2 regions of the Nesterenkonia sp. NBAIMH1 genome follow, and region 1 is predicted to be linked to the other one. Evidence: predicted binding sites of a transcription regulator. Region 1 holds the regulator's gene; the other holds the start of a gene.
The links. Region 1 encodes LexA, which represses DNA repair genes until DNA is damaged. Its sites were predicted from a motif close to TCGAACANNTGTTCGA; they were not measured.
Positions count from the first base shown of each region.

Region 1 (11,733 bases):
CCTGGTTCTGGCCGCCTGCGCCCCCGATGAGGAGAACCCCGGCCCGGGCGAAGAGCAGGACGCAGACAGCAACGGCGAAGCGGAGTTCGAAGAGACAGAGACCACCGACGACGACGGAACGATGGACGACGCTGAGGACGCCGACGCGGACACAGACGGTGCCGCCAATGAGGCCAACGGAAACGGCGAGGAGCAGAGCGACGGTGACGCCCCGCCTACCAGGCGGCGGAAGCCATCGCCGAGGAGTACCCCGCCGCCGTCGTCAGCCAGTTCGAGGTGGAGCAGGACGAAATCGAAGTGGACCTCCTGGACCCCCAGGCGAACACTGAGCTCGAGCTCGAGATGGACCCAGAGACCTACGAGGTGACCAACGAAGAGCAGGACGACCTCGATTCCGACGACCTGCAGAAGGCTGAGGCCGTCGAGATCGACTTCGTCGACGCACTTCGCACCGCAGAGGACGAAGGCGGAGCCGAACCTGAGGACGCCGAACTGGACGACCACAACGACACCATTGTCTGGGAGATCGAACTGGTCGACGGCACCGAGGTCTACGTCGATGTCACCAGCGGAGACGTCGTCGAAACTGACAGCTGACCCGTCAGCCGCCTGCGTGCGGGCCTGCCCCTCCTCCCCCGGCAGGCCCACACTCGACCATGCCGATATACTGGACGGTCCGTAGGATTCGCACGAATGAGGAGAGCCCGTGAGCGCCGAGAGCCGTCCCGAGCAGGAGCGCGGCCGCAGCCTCACCGGCTACTCGCCCAAAGCCAAAGCATGGCGGTCATTCTTCGAAGCCTCGGCCCTCATGACCCAGCACATCGAGAAGCGCCTGCACGCGGCCACGGGCCTCAGACTCACTGACTACAACCTGCTGCTCACACTCACCGAAGCGCCCAACCAGTCGCTGCGCATGGGCGAGCTGGCCGAACAGATGATCTTCTCCCCCTCACGGCTCTCCTACCAGGTGAAGGTCCTGTGCGAGAAGGGACTCGTCGAGCGGTCCAACAGCTCCGAGGACAAGCGGGGCATGACAGCCCGACTCACCCCGGCAGGTCACGAGGCATTCGACGCCGCCTCCAAATTCCACGCCCAGCACATCCGGGAGCTCTTCCACCCCGCACTGGACGACCCCGAGGCCGATCAGCTCCACCTGATCGCCGAGAAGCTCAAAGCGCACCTCGACATCGCCTGAGGACAGGACTCACTCAGTCTCGGCCGCCACGACTTCCACCGAATCCGCACGGCGCCGCAGCACAGCCGCCTCCTCGAGCCCCGCTGACACCGCCGCAAGGGCGAGCCGCCTGCCGACATCGTCGGTTCCGGCCTCCACCACCACACCGATGCGCAGCTCCGGCCCCAGCCCTCCACCGAGCACCCGCGTCCCATCAGCAGCGAACGAGACGACGCCCGGACCCGGCTGGATCAGAAGCTGAACCACCCCAGGCGCTCCGTCGGCCAGCTCCTGCAGCTCAGCCGCGAGCTCCGGATCCTCATAGGCAGGACGCCACACCTCCCCGCTCGCCACCGCTTCCACCGCAGGGCGACGGACCACGAAGGTCAGGGCAGGCGCCTCGCCCACAGCCGGATCTGCGGGCCCGGGATCCAGAACCACCAGCTCCGCGCCCTCGGCCAGTGCCGCCAGGAACACACGCTCGGTCTCCGCAGCGACCGGCCGCGCCTCAGGGTGCCACGCCGTGAGCGCCTGAACCGACGTGAACACCGGCATGGCCGCGCGCCCGTCGGAGGCCGTGAGCGTCACCAGGGAGATGTCCGCCTCCTTGTCGCCATGCTCCGCGTCACCGTGACCGGTCGCGATGACCGGGGCGAAGAGCCGCTGGCCTGCCAGGGCACGGACGAAGCCGGCCTCATCAGCGGCACCGGCGATCAGCGCCTCGCGCGCCTCCGCGACGGTGGGCGCGGTGAGACCGTCGTCTCCGTCGAACATGTGCAGCGGGTTGTCCTCGCCGGAGAGGTCCCGCCCCTCCCACGGGACGCCGGCAGAATCGGCGGGGCGCCCATCCGCGCTGCGACGCCGGCTGTCCAGAAGATTGGCAATGTGCGCCGGCAGCTCCTTCGACTCTGCACGCTCAGCCATACGAACGATCAGGCGCTGCTGCGGGCGGTCTCGAGCGCCTCCGGCAGCGTAAAGCGGCCCGCGTACAGGGCCTTGCCCATGATCGCGCCCTCCACACCGGTGGAGACGAGCTTGGCCAGGGCGGCGATGTCCTCAAGGGAGGAGATCCCCCCGGAGGCCACGACGGGCTTCTCCGTGCGGCGGCAGACCTCGGCGAGCAGGTCGGTGTTCGGGCCGCGCAGCGTGCCGTCCTTGGTCACGTCGGTGACCACGTAGCGCGGGCAGCCTGCGTCCTCCAGGCGCTGGAGCACCTCCCACAGGTTGCCGCCCTCCTGAGTCCATCCGCGGGCGGCGAGCGTCTCGCCGCGTACATCCAGTCCCACGGCGATCGCGTCGCCGTGCCTCTCAATGACGCGCGCGGTCCATTCGGGGTCCTCCAGCGCCGCGGTGCCGAGGTTCACCCGTGCTGCGCCGAACTCCAGTGCGCGCTCCAGCGACTCATCGTCACGTATGCCGCCGGACAGCTCGATCCGGACATCCATCTGCTCGACGACGCGCTTGAGCACATCGCGGTTGTGCCCTCGCCCGAAGGCAGCGTCGAGGTCCACGAGGTGGATCCACTCGGCCCCCTCCTGCTGCCACTTCATCGCCGCCTCCAGCGGGTCCCCGTAGCTGGTGGCGGAACCGGCCTCGCCCTGCACGAGGCGAACAGCGTGGCCGCCCTCCACATCAACAGCAGGCAGAAGCTCGAGGGGTGCAGGCATCGGAACTCACTTTCATCGTCTGGACAGGTCTGTGCGCCGACGGCCGTGTGGGCGGCCGCTGGTTCAGTTTTTCAGGGAGCGGACCCAGTTGCGGAGCAGCTTCTGCCCGGCTTCCCCGGACTTCTCGGGGTGGAACTGGGTGGCGGAGAGCGGACCGTTCTCCACGGCGGCGACGAAGTCGGCACCGTGGTGCGCCCACGTGACTGCGGGCGCGCGCATCTGCGGGATGGACTGGTCGAAGTCCCACTTCTGGACCGCGTAGGAATGCACGAAATAGAACCGTTCGTCCTCGATGCCTTCGAAGAGGACGCTGCCCTCAGGAGGGGTGACGGTGTTCCATCCCATGTGCGGGACCACCACGTCCTCGGGCAGGGCGGTCACCTCGCCGGGCCACTCCCCCAGCCCCTCTGCCGCGATGCCGTGCTCGACGCCGCGCTCGAAGAGGACCTGGTGGCCCACGCAGATGCCCAGCACGGGCCGGCCTCCTGCGATGCGCTGCCCGATCCAGCGGGGGGCCTCGGTGGCGTTGAGAGCGTCCATGACCGCAGCGAATGCGCCCACGCCCGGTACGACGAGGCCGTCGGCACTGAGCAGCTTCTGGCGGTCCTGGGTCAGCTCCACGTCTGCGCCGGCGCTCTCGAGCGCGCGGACGGCCGAGTGGACGTTGCCGGAGCCGTAGTCGAGGACGGCGACGGTGGGCCTGTCGCTCACAGGGCTCCCTTGGTGGAGGGGACCTCGTCTGTGCGCGGGTCCGACTCCACGGCCTCCCGCAGAGCGCGCGCGAAAGCTTTGAACTGCGCCTCCACGATGTGGTGCGGGTCCCGACCGCCGAGCAGCTGCATGTGCAGGCAGATTCCTGAGTGGTAGGTGATGGCCTCGAAGACGTGGCGCGTCATCGACCCGGTGAAGTGACCGCCGATGAGGTGGTACTGCTGGCCCTCCGGTTCGCCGGAGTGCACCAGGTAGGGCCTCCCCGATACGTCGACCACCGCCTGCGCAAGGGCCTCGTCCAGGGGGACCATGGCATTGCCGAACCTGCGGATCCCACGCTTGTCCCCGAGCGCAGTCCGGAGGACCTCGCCGAGAACGATGGCGGTGTCCTCCACGGTGTGGTGCACGTCGATGTGCGTGTCCCCCTGCGCCTGGATGTCCAGGTCGATCAGTGAGTGACGGCTCAGCGCGGTGAGCATGTGGTCATAGAAGGGCACACTCGTCGAGATGTTGGAGGTTCCGGTTCCGTCCAGATCCATCCGCACCTGCACCTGCGATTCGCTGGTGGTGCGCTCCATACGGGCAACACGGCCCTCAATCAGTTCAGCTCCCATAGGCTTCCCAGTCTACCGGCCGACGAAGGTGCGCAGTGAGTCGAGGAACAGGGTCGTCTCCTCCTCAGTTCCGGCGGTGACACGCAGGTGGCCGGGGATTCCCACATCACGGATCAGCACCTCGTCGGCCAGCAGGTGCTTCCACGCTGCCTTCTCATCGGTGAGGCCCCCGAAGAGCACGAAGTTCGCGTCCGAGGGACTGGGGTCCAGCCCCATCGCACGCAGCTCCTCCATGATGCGGTCCCGCTGGACTTTGATCTTCTCCACGTTGGCCATGAGGCTCTCGGCGTGGTCGAGTGCGGCGGACGCTGCAGCCTGGGTGTAGACCGACAGGTGGTACGGCAGACGCACCAGCCTCAGCGCGTCGGTCACCTCTGGGGCTGCGGCCAGGTATCCCAACCGGCCCCCAGCCATGGCGAATGCTTTGGACATGGTGCGGGTCACGACCAGCAGCGGCCGGCCCTCCAGCAGCTCCACCGCAGAGGGGACGCCCGGCTGCCGGAACTCTCCGTAGGCCTCATCGACGATCAGCAGCGTGTTGGACTCCGCGGCCGCCTCGTAGGCGGCGCGCACTACGTCCAGCTCCAGCGCGGTGCCGGTGGGATTGTTCGGCGAAGTGAGGATGACGACGTGCGGGCGGCTGCGGCGAATCTGGTCGGCCACATCGTCCGCGGACTGCGTGTAGTCCGCGTTCCGCGTTCCTGCGATGTAGTCGCTGTAGGTCCCTCTCGCGTAGAGGGGGTACATCGAGTACGTGGGAGGGAATGCCATCACCGACCGCCCCGGCCCGGCGAAGGCCTGGAGGAGGTGCTGCATCACCTCATTGGACCCGTTGGCGGCCCAGATGTTCTCCGCCGATAGGTCCCCGCCCGGAAGGTCGCGGCTGAGGAAGTCGGCGAGCTTCCGCCTGAGCTCAGTGAACTCGCGATCCGGGTACCGGTTCATCTGCGAAGCGGCTGCATGGACCTGCTTCGTAATCGCTTCCACCACATCCGCCGGCACTTCGTGGGTGGTCTCGTTGACGTTGAGCATCGCACGCACCGTCAGCTGGGGCGCACCATACGGCTCCTGCCCGTGGAGCTCCTCGCGGATCGGCAGAGCGGCCAGGCGGTCAGCGCGTTCGTTCGAAGTCTGAGCGTTAGTCACCGTTCCATCCTACGATCGCTCGGACTCACCGAACTCAACGCGCGTCACTCGGTCGGCAGATACAGGCTCTGGCCCGCCTCGACCTGCGAGGAGCTCAGACCATTGATCTCAGCGATTCGAGCGATCGTCTCCTGCACCGGCGCCTCGCTCTCGGCCTCGTGGGCCAGGTCCCACAGAGTGTCCCCCGGGGCGACCGTCACCTCAACCGCCTCGACTCCCGAGACGTGCTCCGATGATGCCTGCGCCTGATTCATCAGGCCGGTGATGCCGAAGATCAGGATAGCCGCCACGGCCACTGAGGCAAGCAGGGACGGCAGGCCGAGCAGGACGAGCCTGCCACGGCGGGTCAGGTGGATTCCTGAGCTCTGCGGTGCGGTGCTGGTGGTCATGACGTCCTCCTTGTGTGAGCTCGAACAGCTATTCGAACATCTGTTCTATTCTTAGCACATATCTTCGAACGCCTCCACCTTTACTCGAACACAATGATGGAAACTGTGTCCGAACTGTCGTAGGCTTCGAACCAACATTCGAAGACGAGCACCATTCAACGGCGGGGGTATGACATGGAGAACGACGCAGCTGCGCTGACGGAGCGTCAGCGACGAATCGTCGAGATCATTCAGCAGGCGCTGGCCGAACGCAGCTATCCCCCCTCCATGCGTGAGATCGGCGACGCCTGCGGCCTGGCTTCGCTCTCCTCAGTGACGCATCAGCTGGGCCGGCTTCAGCAGCTCGGGTACATTCGGCGCGATCCGGGGCGACCGCGTGCCATGGAGGTCCTCCGCGACTCCTCCGGCCGGGTCCTTGCCGAGCCCATGGGCGCAGAGACGCCCCATGCCGAGAGCTCCTCCTCAGGGGCGGGGACTCCTGAGGTGCGGGACGAGCCTGCCGGCGTGGTGGACCTCAACGCGTACCGCCAGCAGGCGGACTCACGCATCTCCGAGGTGCCGCTCGTGGGCCAGATCGCCGCCGGAGGCCCCATCGTCGCCGAGCAGAACGTCGAAGACGTCATGGCTCTGCCGCGTCAGCTCACCGGAGAGGGCGAGCTGTTCATGCTTCAGGTTCGCGGAGACTCCATGATCGAGGCAGGCATCTTCGAGGACGACTGGGTGGTCGTCAGGCAGCAGGCCGCGGCGGAGAACGGCGACATCGTGGCAGCGCTGCTGGACGAGGAAGCAACGGTCAAGACGCTCAAGCGGCGCGACGGCCACCAGTGGCTGCTCCCGCAGAACCGGCACTACGAGCCGATCCTGGGCGATGAGGCCACCATCATGGGCAAAGTGGTGACCGTGCTCCGCAGCCTCTGAGGGCTACGCCTCGGCGAGGCGCCGGAGGGCGCCTCTGGCCACGTCGCTGTCCGTCGTGGCCCAGAAGTCCGGCATCGACTTCTTCAGGTAGGACCCGTACTGCTTGGTCGCCAGCCGGGAGTCGAGTACGGCGAGCACGCCGCGATCCTCGGAGGTCCGGATGAGACGTCCCGCACCCTGTGCCATCCGGACTGCTGCGTGCGCGGCGGAGACCGCCATGAAGCCGTTGCCACCTGCGCGTCCCACCTCCTGGGTGCGCGCATTCATCAGCGGATCGTCCGGCCGAGGGAACGGGATCCGGTCGATCGCCACAAGCCGGCATGACCGTCCCGGAACATCGACGCCCTGCCACAGGGACATCGTGCCGAACAGGCACGTCTCCTCATCCTCAGCGAACTCCCGGACCAGCGCAGACATGGTCGCGTCGCCCTGACAGAGAATCGGCACGTCCAGCGTCTCCCGCAGCTGCTCGGCCGCCTCCTCCGCGGCCCGGCGCGAGGAGAACAGAGCAAGCGTCGCGCCTTTCGAGGCTTCGATGAGCTTCCCTAGCTCCTCCCGCTGGGCGTCCTGAGTCTTCAGAGACGGGGGCGGCAGGTGCTTGGCCACATAGAGCATTCCTTGGGACGGATAGTCGAAGGGGCTCCCCACATCGACGCCGTCCCATCGGGGCGCGCGAGGGCCTGAGAGCCCCAGCTGGCCGGCGACCGCGTCGAAGCTGTCCCCCACCGTCAGCGTGGCCGAGGTCAGCACCACCGTGCGCGAGCCGAACAGCCCTTCGCGCAGCCGTCCCGCCACGGAAGTGGGCGCCACATAGATCAGCGGCGGCTCCGAGGGATCGGCCTGCGTGTACCCCTGACCCGGAGTGAAGGTTCCAGGCCGGCTGAGCCATACGACGTCAGGGGTCTCGTCGGCCTCGACGATGCGGTTGGCCACATCGTAGACGGCCTGCAGGCGAGCACGTGCGGTGGTTCGGCCCGCATCCGCCTCGCCTCCGGTGCCGTCGCCCGAGGGCTTGGAGTCTGACAGTGCGGTTCGGGCAGCGTCGCGTGCGGCCTGCACCGCCGAGAGCTGCCGTTCGTTCAGTCCCGTCGGCTTCCCATTCGTCTTATGGAGCAGCCCGTCTTCGATGCCGGCGAAGGCGGCCTCCAGAGCGTTGGCGGCCTCCTGCAGGGGCTCGACGCGGATTGCCGTATGCCGACGGGCGGAGGATGCCGCAGCCTGGAGCATGCCAGCCGACAGGTGGACCGTGACCGCCGACGTCACCCGTTCTGCCAGCTCGTGGCCCTCATCGATGATCACCGCGTCGTGGTCCGGGAGCACCTCAAGGCCCTCGAAGGCATCGATGGCGAGCATCGCATGGTTCGTGACGACGATGTCGGCGTCGACCGCCTGGGCCCGCGCCTCCTCGGCGAAGCACTCCTCGACCATGGGGCACTTTCTGCCCAGACAGTCCACCGCGTTGACCGAGACCTGACGCCAGGCCTGATCGGTGACGCCCTCGGGCAGGTCGTCCCGGTCGCCGGTCTCGGTCCGTTCAGCCCATTCACGCAGCATCACGACCTGCTTGCCGAGCTTCGAGGTCGGCTCGTAGGCGGTGACTCCCCCGGAGGGCTCCGCCGCCACGGAGAAGAGGGCCTCCGCGTCGTCATCATCCTCCGGGAAGCCGCCGGCGAGCTTCTGCTTGCACAGGTAGTTCGCGCGGCCCTTGACCAGAGCCACGTTGACCGGCCTCTCAAGCTCCGGCTCGAGGCTCTCCAGGAGTCGCGGGAGGTCGCGGCCCATGATCTGGGCCTGCAGAGCCAGCGTGGCCGTGGAGACCAGCACCGGCTTCTCCGCGGCGGTCGCGTGGGCGACGGCGGGCACCAGGTAGGCCAATGACTTGCCCGTGCCCGTGCCGGCCTGGACCAGCAGGTGCCGGCCTCGGTCCAGGGCACCAGCGACCCGGCGCGCCATCTCCTCCTGACCCTCACGGCGGGTGCCGCCGAAGGCCTCCACAGCGGTTCCGAGAAGCTGCTGAGCCTTCTTCCCGGCAGCAGGCGCGTCAGCGGTCGCCGAGGTCATGCGGGGCGGTCCTGCACCCGGTACTGCTGCAGCTCTGCCGCCAGCGGGCCGCGCACCCTGACCTTCAGGCGCGTGCCCTCCTCCTCGTACTCGGTGTGCAGGATCTCCGCGTCCGCCGCGTGAAGCCGGGACACGACGTCGCCGGCGGAGTACGGCACGAGCAGATCCATATCGATGTTGGGCCGAGGGATGGAGTCGGCAATCCGCTGCTTCAGCTCCTCGATACCCAGGCCTGTGTGGGCGGAGACCACCGCAACATGGGGCTCGCGGCGCCTGATCCGGTCGATGACGTGGTCCTCGGCGGCATCAGCCTTGTTCAGCACAATGATCTCGTCGACCTCGTGCGCGTCCACGTCGGCGAGCACCTGCCGCACCGCGGCGATCTGCCCCTCAGGCTCAGGGTGCGAAGCGTCCACCACGTGGAGGATGAGGTCTGCCTCGGCGACCTCTTCGAGCGTGGACCGGAAGGCCTCGACCAGCTGAGTGGGCAGCTGACGGACGAAGCCCACGGTGTCCGAGAGCGTGTATCCGATGCCGTCCGGGGTGACCGCCTTGCGGGTGGTGGGGTCCAGTGTGGCGAACAGAGCGTTCTCCACCAGGACTCCCGCGTCGGTGAGGCGGTTGAGCAGACTGGACTTGCCCGCGTTGGTGTAGCCGGCGATGGCCACGGACGGGACCGCGTTGCGCCGACGATTGGCCCGCTTGGCCTCACGCGCGGGCTTCATGCCCGCGATCTCGCGGCGCAGCTTCGCCATGCGCTGATTGATGCGACGCCTGTCCAGCTCGATCTTGGTCTCACCGGGGCCGCGGGAGCCCATGCCGGCACCGCCGGCCGCCTGACCGCCGGCCTGACGGGACATGGAGTCGCCCCAGCCGCGCAGGCGCGGCAGCAGGTACTCCAACTGGGCCAGCTCCACCTGAGCCTTGCCCTCCCGGGACTTGGCGTGCTGGGCGAAGATGTCCAGGATGAGGCCGGTGCGGTCGATCACCTTGACCTTGACGATGTCCTCAAGCCCGCGGCGCTGAGACGGGGCCAGCTCGGAGTCCACCACGACGGTGTCCGCGCCGAGCTCCGCGACAGCGATCCGCATCTCCTCGGCCTTGCCCGACCCGAAGAACGTTCCGGGGTCTGGGGTGGCGCGCCGCTGCAGGAAGCCGTCGAGCACCGTCGAGCCGGCCGTCTCAGCCAGCGCTGCGAGCTCCCGGAGCGAATATTCCGCCTCGGCGGTGCTGCTGCCGGTGTAGAGGCCGGCGAGCACCACGCGCTCAAGGCGCAGCTGCCGGTACTCGACCTCGGTGACGTCTTCGAGCTCCGTGGAGAGGCCCTCCACGCGTCTGAGGCTGCGGCGCTCGACCAGGTCGAACTGGTCGCCGTCGTGCTCGGTGTGCTCGCCGAGGTCCGCGAGCTCCCGGGCCCGGCCCTGAAGGACGGAGCGGCGTGCGGAGGCACGGTTCGCGTCAGCGGTCTCCGCATCATCCTCAGCCTGGGTGAAGGTGCTGGCCTCGGTGCTGCGGGCGGTGTCGTCGGCGGCGAGGATGCGGGCGATCGTCTCGTCGATGGACGCGTCTGAGGGGTGATTGTTCTGTTCAGTCATGAATGTCCTTGGGAAGTGTTCTGGGCGTGAGGCTCAACCGCAGCCGGCGGAAGCAGGGCGGGAGCAGGTTCTTGCGAGGTGCAGTTCAGCCGCGGAGGCGGACGAAGCACGTACGGGCCCAGATCTTCATACGTACTACCCTAGCAACTCGTGAGCACCGCGCACTATTTCTCGTCAGATCCTGAAGGGCCCTTCGAGCGCAGGAGAATCAGCGCTGCGCTCAACGGCGCAGAGGTGGCGGTGTCCACCTCCGGGGGCATCTTCTCCCCCGACGGCCTCGACAAGGGCACTGCCGTGCTCCTCAAGCACGTGCCGGACCCGTCCCCGGAGGGCGAGCTTCTGGACATCGGCTGCGGATGGGGGCCCATCGCCCTGACCATGGCTCAGCGCTCCCCCGACGCCCGAGTGTGGGCGGTGGACATCAACGCCCGCTCTCGGACCCTCTGCGCCGAGAACGCGGCCTCGTTGGGCCTGAGCAACGTCATCGCAGCGGCTCCGGAGGAGGTGCCGACGGACCTGCGGTTCAGCACCATATGGTCCAACCCGCCGATCCGGGTGGGCAAGGCTGCGCTGCACGACATCCTGCTGAGCTGGCTGCCGCGCCTCGATGCCGACGCAGAGGCGTGGCTTGTGGTCCAGAAGAACCTGGGCGCCGACTCGCTGCAGAAATGGCTGGCCGCCTCACTGCCGGCCGAGCATTCCGTCGACAGGCCCGAGACTGACAAGGGCTTCCGCCTGCTGAGGGTTCGTCGGTGAGCACGCTCGAAGACCTCCGCCGGCTGCCCACGGCCGACCTGGAGGAGGCGGTCGTGTTCTCCGAGTGGAGGCGCCTGAGGCACACCTCCGCCCGCTCGCTGGAACGGACCGCCGAGCTCATGGCCGCCCTGGGACACCGACCGTCTGAGCTGCGGTTCCCCGTGCTGGGGGTCGTCGGCTCCAAGGGCAAAGGAACCGCGGCCGCCTACGCCTCAGCCGCGCTGACCGGCCTGGGGCGACGCGTGGGGACGGTGATGAGCCCGGGGGTGCTCAGCAACGCCGATCGGATCCGCATCGACGGGCGCATGGTGGATGAGCAGACGCGACGGGCAGCGCTGATCCGCATCGAGGAGGCGCGCCGTCGACTGCCCGCGGCCGACCCGGACACCGGCTATCTCGCGCCGACCGGTCTGTTTCTGCTCATGGGGCTGCTGATCTTTGACGAGCTGGCTGTCGATGCTGCGGTGGCCGAGGCCGGCATCGGCGGCGCATCCGATGACCTGAGCCATTGGCCGCTGGAGGCTGTGGTGCTCACCCAGATATTCGGCGAGCACCTCGACATTCTGGGGCCCACCGTGAGTGATGTGGCCAAAGATAAGGCCGCAGTCATGGGAGCCCGCACCCGCTTCTGCGTCAGCCTCGCCGACGAGCATCCGGCCGTTCCCGCGCGGGCTCGGGCCACGGGCACGGTGCTGCTGCAGC
Region 1 covers NZ_CP042335.1:510,273-522,005, forward strand. Annotated here, with positions in the region: gene FS388_RS02385 (PepSY domain-containing protein) at 277-597, shown strand; gene FS388_RS02390 (MarR family winged helix-turn-helix transcriptional regulator) at 707-1,195, shown strand; gene FS388_RS02395 (SseB family protein) at 1,205-2,098, opposite strand; gene priA (bifunctional 1-(5-phosphoribosyl)-5-((5-phosphoribosylamino)methylideneamino)imidazole-4-carboxamide isomerase/phosphoribosylanthranilate isomerase PriA) at 2,107-2,841, opposite strand; gene hisH (imidazole glycerol phosphate synthase subunit HisH) at 2,905-3,552, opposite strand; gene hisB (imidazoleglycerol-phosphate dehydratase HisB) at 3,549-4,166, opposite strand; gene FS388_RS02415 (histidinol-phosphate transaminase) at 4,179-5,312, opposite strand; gene FS388_RS02420 (LysM peptidoglycan-binding domain-containing protein) at 5,357-5,701, opposite strand; gene lexA (transcriptional repressor LexA) at 5,876-6,619, shown strand; gene FS388_RS02430 (ATP-dependent DNA helicase) at 6,623-8,680, opposite strand; gene hflX (GTPase HflX) at 8,677-10,275, opposite strand; gene FS388_RS02440 (class I SAM-dependent methyltransferase) at 10,426-11,031, shown strand; gene FS388_RS02445 (hypothetical protein) at 11,028-11,733, shown strand, end outside.

Region 2 (11,733 bases), 370 kb from region 1:
CCAAATATTCCGGCGCATCGCGGAGAATGCGGGGCTTTCGAATGAGTGAATATTGGCCAGTACAAGTTGTCGAGGCGGCCAGGCGGCAAGAGCTTGTGGTGGTCGTGGGGGCGGGAGTCTCATACAACAGTGTGCAGGGTGGCTTACGACCTCCAACGTGGGTGGACCTCATACGCCGGTTGGCTGACGCAGCTAAGTTGAGGGGCGAAGTATCGAGGGTCCTCGATTCGCTTCTGGAGGCATATTCTCTGCTGGAAGCAGCTGAGCTTGTATACGCGACCGCCGCCGATAATTCGCGTCTCGCTGATGTTCGGCGCACTCTAAGAGATGCCACTGACGGACCCGAAGGGGCGCATTTCAAGCCAAACGAGTGGCATGATGCCCTTATGCAATTGGGCCCTACGGGCCCCCGAGTTGTCGTAACCACGAACTATGACAGGATCATCGAGCGCGGCTCAGACAATACTTTTCAAAAACACGAACATGACTCGAAGACAGTCGGTCAAGATATACGAAACGGTCTACCTACTCTGATTAAAGTACACGGGTCCGTTGACACGTTAGAGAACACCATACTAAATCAATCGGATTATACAAGACTGAGCATCACTGGTTCGCACGTAATGGATGTTTTGAGGGCACTATTTTTGACGCGAACTGTTTTGTTTTTAGGTTACTCTATGGGCGATCCGGATATTCAACTTGTCCTACAGAATGTCCAGCCGATAATGGGACAGACGCCGGCCCACTACGTATTGTGTGAAGACGTGGTCTCCTATAAGCGTTCTATGCTTCAGACTTCGTTCGGTGTCACGCCAATCACCTATCCCACGAATAGTCATGACAAGGGGCTGGAAATGCTGGAAGAACTCGCCGAACGTTCGCGGGCTGTGGGCGCATAGCCTGATTGGACACCCTACTGGTCCGCAGAGTGTGTACGACTTAGGGTGCTCGACTCCGACTGACGGGCGTTCAGAGCGCATGGGGGTGCCTAATATTTTCCTCTGCAGTTCCCTGCGTTAAAGATGTTCCAGTACAGGTCTCCTGAAGCCTTATTCGCCGCACAAGCCGGGCATTTGGTCTAGTGGCCTGACTCCCCAGCTCGGGCTTTTCGCCGGTCTTCGACAACGGCCGCTGGGGTTGTGGGTCCTATGGCAATTCAGGGGCCCCGGGGTTGTTGCCCGGGTCGGTCTTTCGTGCAAAGTTCAGCGTCGCAAGATCTGCGGGTTCATGGTGGTTAAGGTCTTAGACACGGTCCAAGGTCCTGTGGAGCTCCAGGAGACCAAGGTGCTTATTTCGCGCCCCAAACGGAACGCATTTTTATAAGATTGTGATGGAGCGACATGTGCATTTCGAGGCTTAGAGCCGTCCGTCGAGAGGGCGCAGAGAGTCTTCGATATGAGCGTTACGGACCAAGACCGTAAGATAAAGTAGACCCGAGAGGATTATGTGTTTGCGATTAAGCCGCTATCTGGCGTCTTGGCATCTGCGGAACGTCCCCAACCGAGCAATGTTCATCGAACCAGACGGCGTCTGCTGTTTTCGCCGCACATGCCATATACGGGAGTGCCCCCAGGAGGATTCGAACCTCCGACCTTCGGTACCGGAAACCGACGCTCTATCCCCTGAGCTATGGAGGCGGGGGTCGCTTTCAGCGACCGACCCAGATTACCAGAGTCAGGCGCTCACTGAGACTTCGTAGCTCCACAGTTCAGCCGACATGCCCACCGGCTTCTGCTTGGGCGCCTCATCCTGGTCCTTCTCCGCGTGGGATGCGCCGAACCGTTCCGAGTTCCGCCAGTTCTCGTAATCCTCTTCAGAGTCCCAGCGCGTCACCACCAGCCACGTAGTGCGCTCGTCCGTAGGCTTCAGCAGCTCGAAGCCCTGGAACCCAGGGGTGCCCTTCATGGAGTCCTGTCGCGCGGCGAAGCGGTGGCCCAGCTCGTCGCCGGAGCCGGCGGGCACAGTGATGGCGTTGATCTTGATGACGGGGGAGTGAGCCATACCAGGAGTCTATCGGGCGTCGCGACCGAATGTCGGGTCCCCAAGGGCATCAGAACAGTGCGCCCTGGCTGGTCGCGGAGAGCTCCAGACCTGGGATCTCTGCCTGGGCGCTGGTGGAGGCTGAGTCACTGGTCGGCTCGTCCGGGGACATGCGCGCCCGCCAGCGCAGATCACCGTCCCGAACGAACCCATGGCGCCGCCGCGCCTCGGCTGCGCGGGCGCTGAGCCACTGCTTGTAGTCCTTCGACGCGTACGTACCGAAACCCCGCCTGCCGGTGTACAGCTGGCGGTACTTCGGAACGAGCGCAGGGTGCTCCTGCTGCAGCCATTGCATGAACCATTCTCGTGCGCCAGGCCGCAGGTGCAGGGCGCCCGTGCTGACCCAATGCGCTCCAGCCTCGCGAAGCGCGCCGTGCAGCCAGTCCAGGTGGTGCTCCGAGTCGGTCAGCCACGGCAGGATGGGCATCGCCAGGACATTGACGTCCAGGCCCGCGTCGGCAACCGCCTTCACCAAGCTCAGACGGGCGGATGGGTTCGGTGTGCCCGGCTCTACCGCCTGCTGAAGGTTCGGATTCATGATGGCGAGGGAGACGGCCACCGAGACGTCGACCTTTTCGGAAGCTTCCACGAGCAGCGGCAAGTCGCGCTTCAGCAGCGGCCCCTTCGTCAGGACGGAGAAGGGCGTTCCGGAATCCGCAAGGGCCCGGATGATGCCCGGCATGAGCTGATACCGTCCCTCCATGCGCTGATAGGGGTCGGTATTGGTGCCCAGGGCCACATGCTCCCGCTTCCACGAGGGCTTCGACAACTCTGCTCGCAGAACCTCAGCCACGTTCGTCTTTACGACGATCTGGGTGTCGAAGTCCTCGCCGGCGTCCATGTCCAGATACTCGTGAGTCCGGCGGGCAAAACAGTTGTGGCTTACGACCCCATTGGCGATGAAGTCGCCAGTCCCAGTAGTGATGTCGATCATCTGCTGCTCATATCCCAGGTCCTCGATCGAGGTGACGTGCAGCTGGGCGAAGGTCTTGACGGCTCGTCCAGCCATGGAGAGCTTTCGTGTGACCGCGGGGTTCACCAGGTGAAAGAAGCGCCGGTAGGAAGTGGCGGCGCCAGTCAGCCTGATCGTGGTGACGCCGATACTATTGACCGGCTCTCTGACGAAGGGCATCTCGAATGTCTCAAGAGCCGCCTCGATGTGGGTGAGGACCTCGTCCTCGCTGTTGGAGATCCGAAGAGCACTTCCGGAGAAGGAACCCTCGGCATCGAAGATCCCAGCCAGGTATCCCTTCTGCCAGTCTGCGGTGACATTCTCAGGCCATTCGATGAGGCTCCGGATTGCTGCATAGTTGGCCCGCGTCGAGGTATGGATCGCATCCATGGGTGACCGGGTGGCGCTGCCCTGCACATAGGGACGGCGATTGGTCAGGACTCCTTCAGCAGCCAGATACTCCTGGCTCCGTTGAAGCGCCTCAGCGTCTTTGAGGGCCAGTCGAAAGTGGGTGACCCGATACGGCTTCCCTGTGCTCTTCCTCGTATAGGTCCGATCAATCAGCATTCCGTCGCCTCGGATCATTCCGGTGAGGTACCCCTGACGGTAGGCGGGGGTGTGGACCGGAGCGGAATAGGCACTCAGAATACGTCCGAGCCCAAAGCCCATGAGTCTGTTGTTGGTGGTGAGGTAAGGGCGCTGCCCTTCGCCCCGAGGCAGGGGGGAGACGTACTTCCATCCTCGTTCGGTGAGGAAGCGGTGATCAGGGCTGCTCAACAGTTCCGTCCCATCGCGCAGGGTCACGCGTTGAGTCCGTTTACGGGTGTGCCAGAGGGCCTCGACCTCGGTCTCGACGAAATATCGATATCTCTCACCGGGCTCGGTGCCGATGATCTTGTCACCGACCCTGATGTCGCGAAGCGGCTTCTGGCGCCCGTCGGCCATCATGATCAGTGTCTCCGGGGCCAGACAGTAGCGGCACTGGTGCAGACATCCGCGGCTTGGATTCACGGTCCAGCTGAAGGGCATATTCGACTGGCCCGGGACCTTGTTCAGGGCCGTCTTGGCCGCGACCTCATGGAACGTGATGCCCTCGAACTCTGGCGTGCGGACGCTGCGGACGAGTCCCTGCATGGGAATGAGCGGCGCCGTGCCCGGCGCCCCGGGGCCCGCTTGGATCTTCTGACTCTCCCATCGCATGCGACATATTCGAACACAGATTCGAAAGAAGATCTACAGGAGGCGAAAGAGCCTTCGATTCAGGATGCTCTCAGACAGAGTTCGCAGCCTTCTTGTCTCAAGCCGCCACACGGTCACTGGCCCCCTGGTGCAGAACGTCAGTACGCCACGGCGAACCGCGTGCGGTGATGCCTCGGCGCCTCAACCTCGTCCACCAGAGCGATGGCCAGGTCGGCCGCAGACAGGTCGGACCGGCCCTCATCATCTGTGAGCAGCACACCGGAATCATCCGTCCGGTAGGTGCCGCGGCGCTCGCCAGGGTTGAACGCGCCGAAGCCCGCGGCAGGGGAGACGAAGAACCAGTCCAGCGCTTCGTCGCTGCGCTGAAGGTCCCCCCATACCTCCGTCATCTCGAAAGCCTCCGGTTTGGCCTGTTCCGGGAACTTCGACGTCTCAATCAGACGGGGCCCATCGGGCGAGACCCGCAGAGAGCCGGCCCCACCGATCACGCCCAGCCGCACGCCGTGCTTCTCCACCATGGGGATCAGCCTCTCAGCCGCCTGTTTCACCTGCCCCAGCATGTCCTCACGCGGGGCAATCGCCACCAGAATCACCTCCGCGCCATCCATGAGGCCCGCAAGGAATCCCTCGTCCTTCACATCCCCGCTCACATAGTTCACACCCTCAGTCGGAGACTCAGGGGCTCGCCGTGAGACGGCAGTGACCTCGTGGCCGCGGGACGCAGCTTCGCTCGCGATGTGGGAGCCGGCGTAGCCGGTGCCGCCGAGAACAGTGATTCGAGCCATGGTGCCCTCCTGGGGAGTTGATGTGGTGCTGACGCCCCTGACAACGCCCGGAAGCGCCGAACCCTTCCGGGCCTACTGCTCGACGGTGTCGTCGAAGATCATCAGCGCCCCGCCGTCGTGATAGTTCGACACCCATACGGTCCCCGACAGTTCGTCGTAGGTGACCCCGATGGGGAACTCGCCCGCGGGAAGCGTCTCGATCTCATCCAGGGTCTCAGCATCGAACTTCGAGATCGTGTTGTCGTAATAGTTCGCTGCGAACAGAGCCGTGCCGTCGGCTGAGATGTCCATGGTGCGGGGCTCGCGGCCCGTAGGCGTCGAATCGATGACGTCGTTGGTGTCGGTGTCGAACGCGACGATCTGATCTGAGCCCGAGAAGGTCGCATACAGCACACCGCCCTCCGGCGAGAGCACCAAGTGCCGGGGCCGCTCGCCCTGGTTGTAGAACATCTCGGCTTCGCCGGTCTCCAGGTCCACCTCGTAGATCTCGTTCGCGTACATGGCCGTCACATACACCGTTCGGTTGTCCGGCATGGGAGCGATGCCCCGGGGCTGCGAGTTCAGGCGGATGCGTTGGGTGGTCTCACCGGACTCGGCATCCACTACCGACAGGTCGTGATCGCACCAGTTCGACACCAGCAGCGTCGAGGCATCCGGCGTCACAGACAGGTATTTGGGCACGCGTCCCACCTCGATGAAGTCATCCCAGGTGCCCTCTTCGACGCTGTAGCGGAACAGTGCAGTCGGCTCCACCGCGTCACCGTTGCGGCAGTCGTCATAGGCGTCCGCGCCGTAGTCGCGGAAGCGGTACTGAGAGACGTATGCGTACTCGCCGTCCTCGGTCCACACCGCCTCCACCGGGGCTCCGGTGACCTCGTCCGGGTAGCCCTCGACGCCGAAATCAGCAGGGTTCAGCGTCGCATCGAGCTCCTGGACCAGCTCCCGCTCCTGGGTGTCATACAGGGTGGAGTTGTTCCTGTAGATCATGTTGTTCGCGATGGCGAGGCCGCGACCGTTGGACACCACCGACTTGGGAAAGATCGAAGGCTCCGTGATCGACTCGGCGAAGGCGAAGCCTGTGGTGTTCGATGGGGGACGATCAGGGATCTCCTCGTCGCCGGGCACAGCATCGTCCTCGTCCGCAGGGTCAGCGTCGTCCCCGCCGTCCTGCTCATCCCTCTCGCCGGTGTCGCCTTCAAGGGTGGGGCTGGGGATGCTCTCCTGCTCGGTCTCTGCTGACTGCTCCCCGTCGTCACCGCCGCATGCGGAGAGCATCACGGACAATCCGGCGCCGAGCACGAGCAGGCGCAGGGGGAGCGGGCGGGATTCAGTCATGATGCCTCACATCTGGACCTGGACAGTTCCCGCGATTCTGTCATGGGCGCCCCTGCCATCCGGGGATATCAGCAGCACGGGAAGGACCAGCAGCAGCATGGCGGTGCGGAGGCTGGACCATGCGAGCCCCGGCAGGGCTGGGCCGGACCCGGATCCCAGTCGCACCACCTGCGTCCGGACGAGTCGCTTGCCGATCGTCACACCGAGCAGGCCCACCAGCACCACATGCGTCAGCACGAAGATGCCCAGCGTTGCGAGCTCATTGAAGCTGAAGAAGGTGAGCGAGATCAGGGAGGCGATTCCCCAATCGATGAACAGGGCCAGCACCCTCCGCCCGAAAGGCGCCATCGCGCCCGGACCATCAGCTGGCAGCCCCAAAACGTCGCCGGGGTATCCGTCGTCATCTCGATCTGGGCTCACAGGCGACAAGTGTACGTCTGAGAGCCTCCGTTAACATGCCGGAAACATTTGCGTGACCAGCGGGAAACCGGAGAGTCGGTAGTGTGTCACGTGTCTGCCTGAGTCAGCTTCTGCTGCCGCTCAGGAGTCCGATGACCGACTCACACGATGAGGAGCAGTACCGCATGTTCTCCAGCCCCCAGGAAGTTCTCGACTACATCAAGAACGAGGACGTGAAGTTCGTCGACGTCCGCTTCACGGATCTGCCAGGCCTTCAGCACCACTTCAACGTCCCCGCGCACACCGTGGACATGGACTTCTTCGAAGACGGACAGCTCTTCGACGGATCCTCCATTCGCGGATTCCAGGGCATCCAGGAGTCGGACATGCAGCTGATTCCGGACCCCACCACGGCCTTCCTCGACGAGTACCGCGTGGCGAAGACCCTGGTGATGACCTTCTCCATCATCAACCCCCGCACCGGCGAGCCGTACGCCCGTGACCCCCGCGGAGTCGCCAAGAAGGCCGAGGAGTACCTCGCATCCTCCGGCATCGCAGACACCGCCTTCTTCGGCCCCGAGGCAGAGTTCTTCCTCTTCGACGAGGTCTCCTACAGCAATGCGCCGAACGAGTCCTTCTTCAAGCTCGGCGCACGCGAAGCCGGCTGGGGCTCAGGCAACAGCGGCGAGTACGGCGTCCCGGACGCCCACAAGCTCGCCACCAAGGGCGGCTACTACCCCGTGACCCCGCAGGACAAGACGGCTGAGGTCCGCGACGAGATCGTCCTGGCCCTTGAGCGCGCCGGCCTGTCCGTCGAGCGCTCGCACCACGAGGTGGCAGCGCCGGGCCAGCAGGAGATCAACTACAAGTTCAACACTCTGACGCTCGCCGCAGACGACGTCCAGAAGTTTAAGTACGTCGTGAAGAACACCGCTGCCAACTACGGCTACGCAGCGACCTTCATGCCCAAGCCAGTCTTCGAGGAGAACGGCTCCGGCATGCACTGCCACCAGTCGCTGTGGAGCGGCGGAGAGCCGCTGTTCTACGACGAGGCCGGCTACGCGAACCTCTCCGACACCGCTCGTTGGTACATCGGCGGCCTGCTGAAGCACGCCGATGCGGTGCTGGCCTTTGCCAACCCGACCGTCAACTCGTACAAGCGTCTCGTGAAGGGCTACGAGGCCCCGGTCTCTCTGGTGTACTCCCAGGGCAACCGCTCCGCGGCCATCCGTATCCCCATCACCGGCTCCAACCCCAAGGCCAAGCGCATCGAATTCCGTGCGCCCGACGCCTCGGGCAACCCGTACCTGGCTTTCGCCGCCATGATGATGGCAGGCCTGGACGGCATCAAGAACCGCATCGAGCCCCACGAGCCTGTCGACAAGGACCTCTACGAGCTCCCAGCCGACGAGCTCAAGGACATCCCCCAGGCGCCGGGCAGCCTCGAAGAGGCCCTGGCCGCGCTCGAGGCCGACCACGACTTCCTCCTCGAAGGCGGCGTGTTCACCGAAGAGCTCGTTCAGGCATGGATCGAGTACAAGCACGAAGAAGAGATCGACCCGATCCGCATGCGGACCACCCCCGCAGAGTTCGACCTGTACTTCAGCGTCTGATTCTCGGCTGAGCCGAACAGCAGCAAGGGCCCCGTCGTTGAGGCGGGGCCCTTGCGCGTCTGCAGTCCGTTCAGGGCTCCTCACTGCGCAGGCCAGCGTCTGCGGCGAGCCTATGAAGCGTCTTCAGTGCCGTGCTGACCGATCGAGTGCTTCCGCGCTCCTGCCGGACGTGAGCCACTACCCTGCGCTGGACCGCCGGACGATGCAGCGAGCGGATGCTCACCCGTGGGGCCGCGTCCTGGAGAGCCAGACGAGTCAGCACCGTGATGCCAACTCCAGCCTCCACGAGGCTCAGGGCGGCGTAGTGATCATCGAGCCGGGCCACCACATTCGGTGTGAAGCCGGCCGCTCTGCACGCGGACCGGATGATCCTGCTGGCCGGGGTCTCGAAGATGTCGTGGTCGACCCACAGCTCCTCCGCCAGCTCGTGCACGGCAACGACGTCCCGACTCTCGAGGTGATGACCAGCCGGCAGGGCCACATCGAACTCCTCGATGCCCAAGGGGCGTCGGAGATATCCGGGGAGGTGCTCGGAAGGGGCTTCGAGGCTCTCCTGGCGCACGTCGATGTCCGGCGGATGGAACGGGCTGCCGGCCGGCGCCTCGTTGAGACTGATCTCCACCACGATGCCCGGGGAGATCTGCCGCACGGCCGCCACCACATGCGGGAGCCATTCCTTCGCGGCCGAGGAGAACGACGACAGCGTGAGCTGATTGCCCTGACCGCGGCGCATGTCCTCGGCGGTGCGCTCCACGCGCTGCAGCGCCGCCAGAGCATCCCCTGCCTGCTCTGAGAGCTGCAGCGCAGCGGCGGTGGCCTGAAGGCCCCGGCCCCGTCGAGTGAAGAGCTCAAGCCCCGTCTCATGGGCCAGCTCCGCCATGTGCTGACTGACTGTCGCGGGGGAGTAGTGGAGACTGCGCGCTGCAGCTTGGAATGACCCCGCAGCGACGACGGCCTGCAGGACACGGAGGCGCTGTGGGTTCATCATCCATCTATTATTAGTCACTGCCGATCAATACTTCGAAAAAGATTGCTTGTCACGATGTATCTCTGCCGCGAGGATGAACGACGTGAATCTTGCCAGCTATGCGGGCCTCCTTGCCGCGGCCTTCGTCGTTGCCGTCACCCCAGGTCCCGACACGATGCTCTCCCTGCGCTGCGCGCTGTCCTCGCGCAGGGCCGGGGTCGGCGCAGCGACAGGGTCGTGCACGGCGATCTTCCTGTGGGCGGCACTGACAGCCTCCGGCCTCGCTGCGGTCTTTCAGGCGTCGCCCGTCGCCTACGACATACTGCGCACGGTGGGAGGGAGCTACCTCCTGTTTCTGGCGACACGGGCGATCATCACGGCGCGCCGCCGCATGAATGCGCCGCTTCTGCAGGCCGTCGGAGCTGGCGGGCCGGGCCTCAGCCCCGACGCTGCACGGGTCGTTGAAGAAGGCGCCCAGAAGCCTCCCACCCTGCGTTCGGGCTTCTTCGCGGGGCTTGCCACCTGCATGACCAACCCCAAGGTCGCCCTCTTCTTCCTGGCGCTGTTTCCCCAGTTCATGCCCGAGGACGGCACGCTGCTCTTCGCCGTCGTCGTCATGGGCGGCACCGTCGCCTGCACCATGTACGCCTATCTCATCGGAGTGGTCCTTCTCGTCGACGCGGCCAATCGCTGGCTCTCCAACCCCCGCGTGACCGGTTGGATCGAGATGGTCAGTGGGCTGATCCTGCTGGCGCTGGGCGCGTACATGGCCGTGTCCGGGACTCTGGCTCTGCTTCTCTGACTCCGCGCGCCTGCACAGCATTTAGGATGTTCTGGTGACTCCCGAAGAACTCTCCTCCGCCGTGAAGACCGTGCTCCACCAGGCCGTCGAGGCCGGCGAGCTGAACCTCACCGTCCCGGACGAGATCCGAGTGGAGCGGCCCAAGAGCCGCGAGCACGGAGACTGGGCCACCAATATTGCGCTGCAGGTGGCCAAGCAGGCCGGCATGCCCCCCAGGCAGCTTGCTGAGACCCTCGCTGCCAGGCTCCGCGAGCATGAAGGGATCTCCGCGGTCGAGATCGCCGGCCCCGGCTTCATCAACATCACCGTAGACGCTGCCGCCGCCGGCCAGCTCGCGCGGACCATCGTAGAGTCGGGCGCGACCTTCGGCCACAACGAGGTCCTGAGCGGGCACACCGTGAACCTCGAGTTCGTCTCGGCCAACCCCACTGGGCCCCTCCACATCGGGCACACGCGGTGGGCCGCTCTGGGCGACGCCGTGGGACGGCTCCTGCGAGCTTCAGGGGCGAACGTGACCACGGAGTACTACATCAACGACGCCGGCAACCAGATGAACGTCTTCGCCGCAAGCGTCCTGGCACGCCTCCGCGGGGAGAGCGTCCCGGAGGGGGGCTACCCGGGCGAGTACGTGGTCGAGCTTGCCGACAGCGCCGCAGCCAAGCGCCCAGAGCTGCGGGACATGCCCGATGCTGAGGCGCTGCCCCTGGTGCGAGAGCTGGCATACCAGGAGCAGCTCTCGCTCATCCGCAGCACGCTCAATGCCTTCGGCGTGCACTTCGACGAATGGTTCTCCGAGAGCACCCTCCATTCCGGCGGGCACATCAGTGACGCCATCGCCACGCTGCGCGAGCAGGGGCACGTCGAGGACCGCGACGGGGCCATCTGGCTGCGGACCACCGACTTCGGAGACGACAAGGACCGCGTTCTCATCAAGGCGGACGGGGAGCCGACGTACTTCGCCGCAGACGCCGCCTACTACCTGTCCAAGCGCAGCCGCGGCTTTGAGGAGAAGATCTATCTCCTGGGCGCAGACCACCACGGCTACGTGGGACGGCTCAAGGCCATAGCAGCCTGTGCGGGCGATGACCCCAAGAAAAACATTGAGATCCTCATCGGTCAGCTCATGAGCGTCAAGGGCGCCAAACTCTCGAAGCGCGCCGGCAACATCATCGCGCTCGACGACCTCATTCAGTGGCTCGGAACCGACGCCCTGCGCTACACCTTGGCGCGCTACCCCGCGGACTCACCGATCGATGTCGACCCCGACCTGCTGCAGTCCCGCACCAACGACAACCCCGTGTTCTACGTCCAGTACGCACACGCCCGGGCATGCAACGCGGCTCGCAACGCCGAGGCGCACGGCGTGGACCGGCAGACGTTCGACGCCGCGCTCCTCACGCACCAGACGGAGGAGGAGCTGCTGGCCCACCTGGGGCAGTTCCCCTCAGTGGTCGCCTCAGCCGCCGAGCTGCGGGAGCCCCACCGCGTCGCGCGATACCTCGAAGGGCTCGCTGCGGCCTACCACGGCTGGTACGCCGCATGCCGCATGGCCCCGTCCACCCACCAGGACGGAACGACCGATCCCGTCAGCGACCTCAACCGCAGCCGGCTCTGGCTCAACGATGCCGCCGTGCAGG
Region 2 covers NZ_CP042335.1:137,560-149,292, reverse strand. Annotated here, with positions in the region: gene FS388_RS00690 (ParA family protein) at 1-49, shown strand, start outside; gene FS388_RS13390 (SIR2 family protein) at 1-902, shown strand, start outside; tRNA gene FS388_RS00680 (tRNA-Arg) at 1,568-1,640, opposite strand; gene FS388_RS00675 (antibiotic biosynthesis monooxygenase) at 1,678-2,004, opposite strand; gene FS388_RS12950 (intein-containing Rv2578c family radical SAM protein) at 2,054-4,195, opposite strand; gene FS388_RS00665 (NAD(P)-dependent oxidoreductase) at 4,333-4,980, opposite strand; gene FS388_RS00660 (beta-propeller fold lactonase family protein) at 5,053-6,315, opposite strand; gene FS388_RS00655 (RDD family protein) at 6,322-6,735, opposite strand; gene glnA (type I glutamate--ammonia ligase) at 6,900-8,327, shown strand; gene FS388_RS00645 (LysR family transcriptional regulator) at 8,398-9,315, opposite strand; gene FS388_RS00640 (LysE family translocator) at 9,398-10,096, shown strand; gene argS (arginine--tRNA ligase) at 10,131-11,733, shown strand, end outside.
Region 2: a site for LexA is predicted at 4,205-4,220, ahead of FS388_RS12950 (intein-containing Rv2578c family radical SAM protein). Genes of this name have one in related genera too.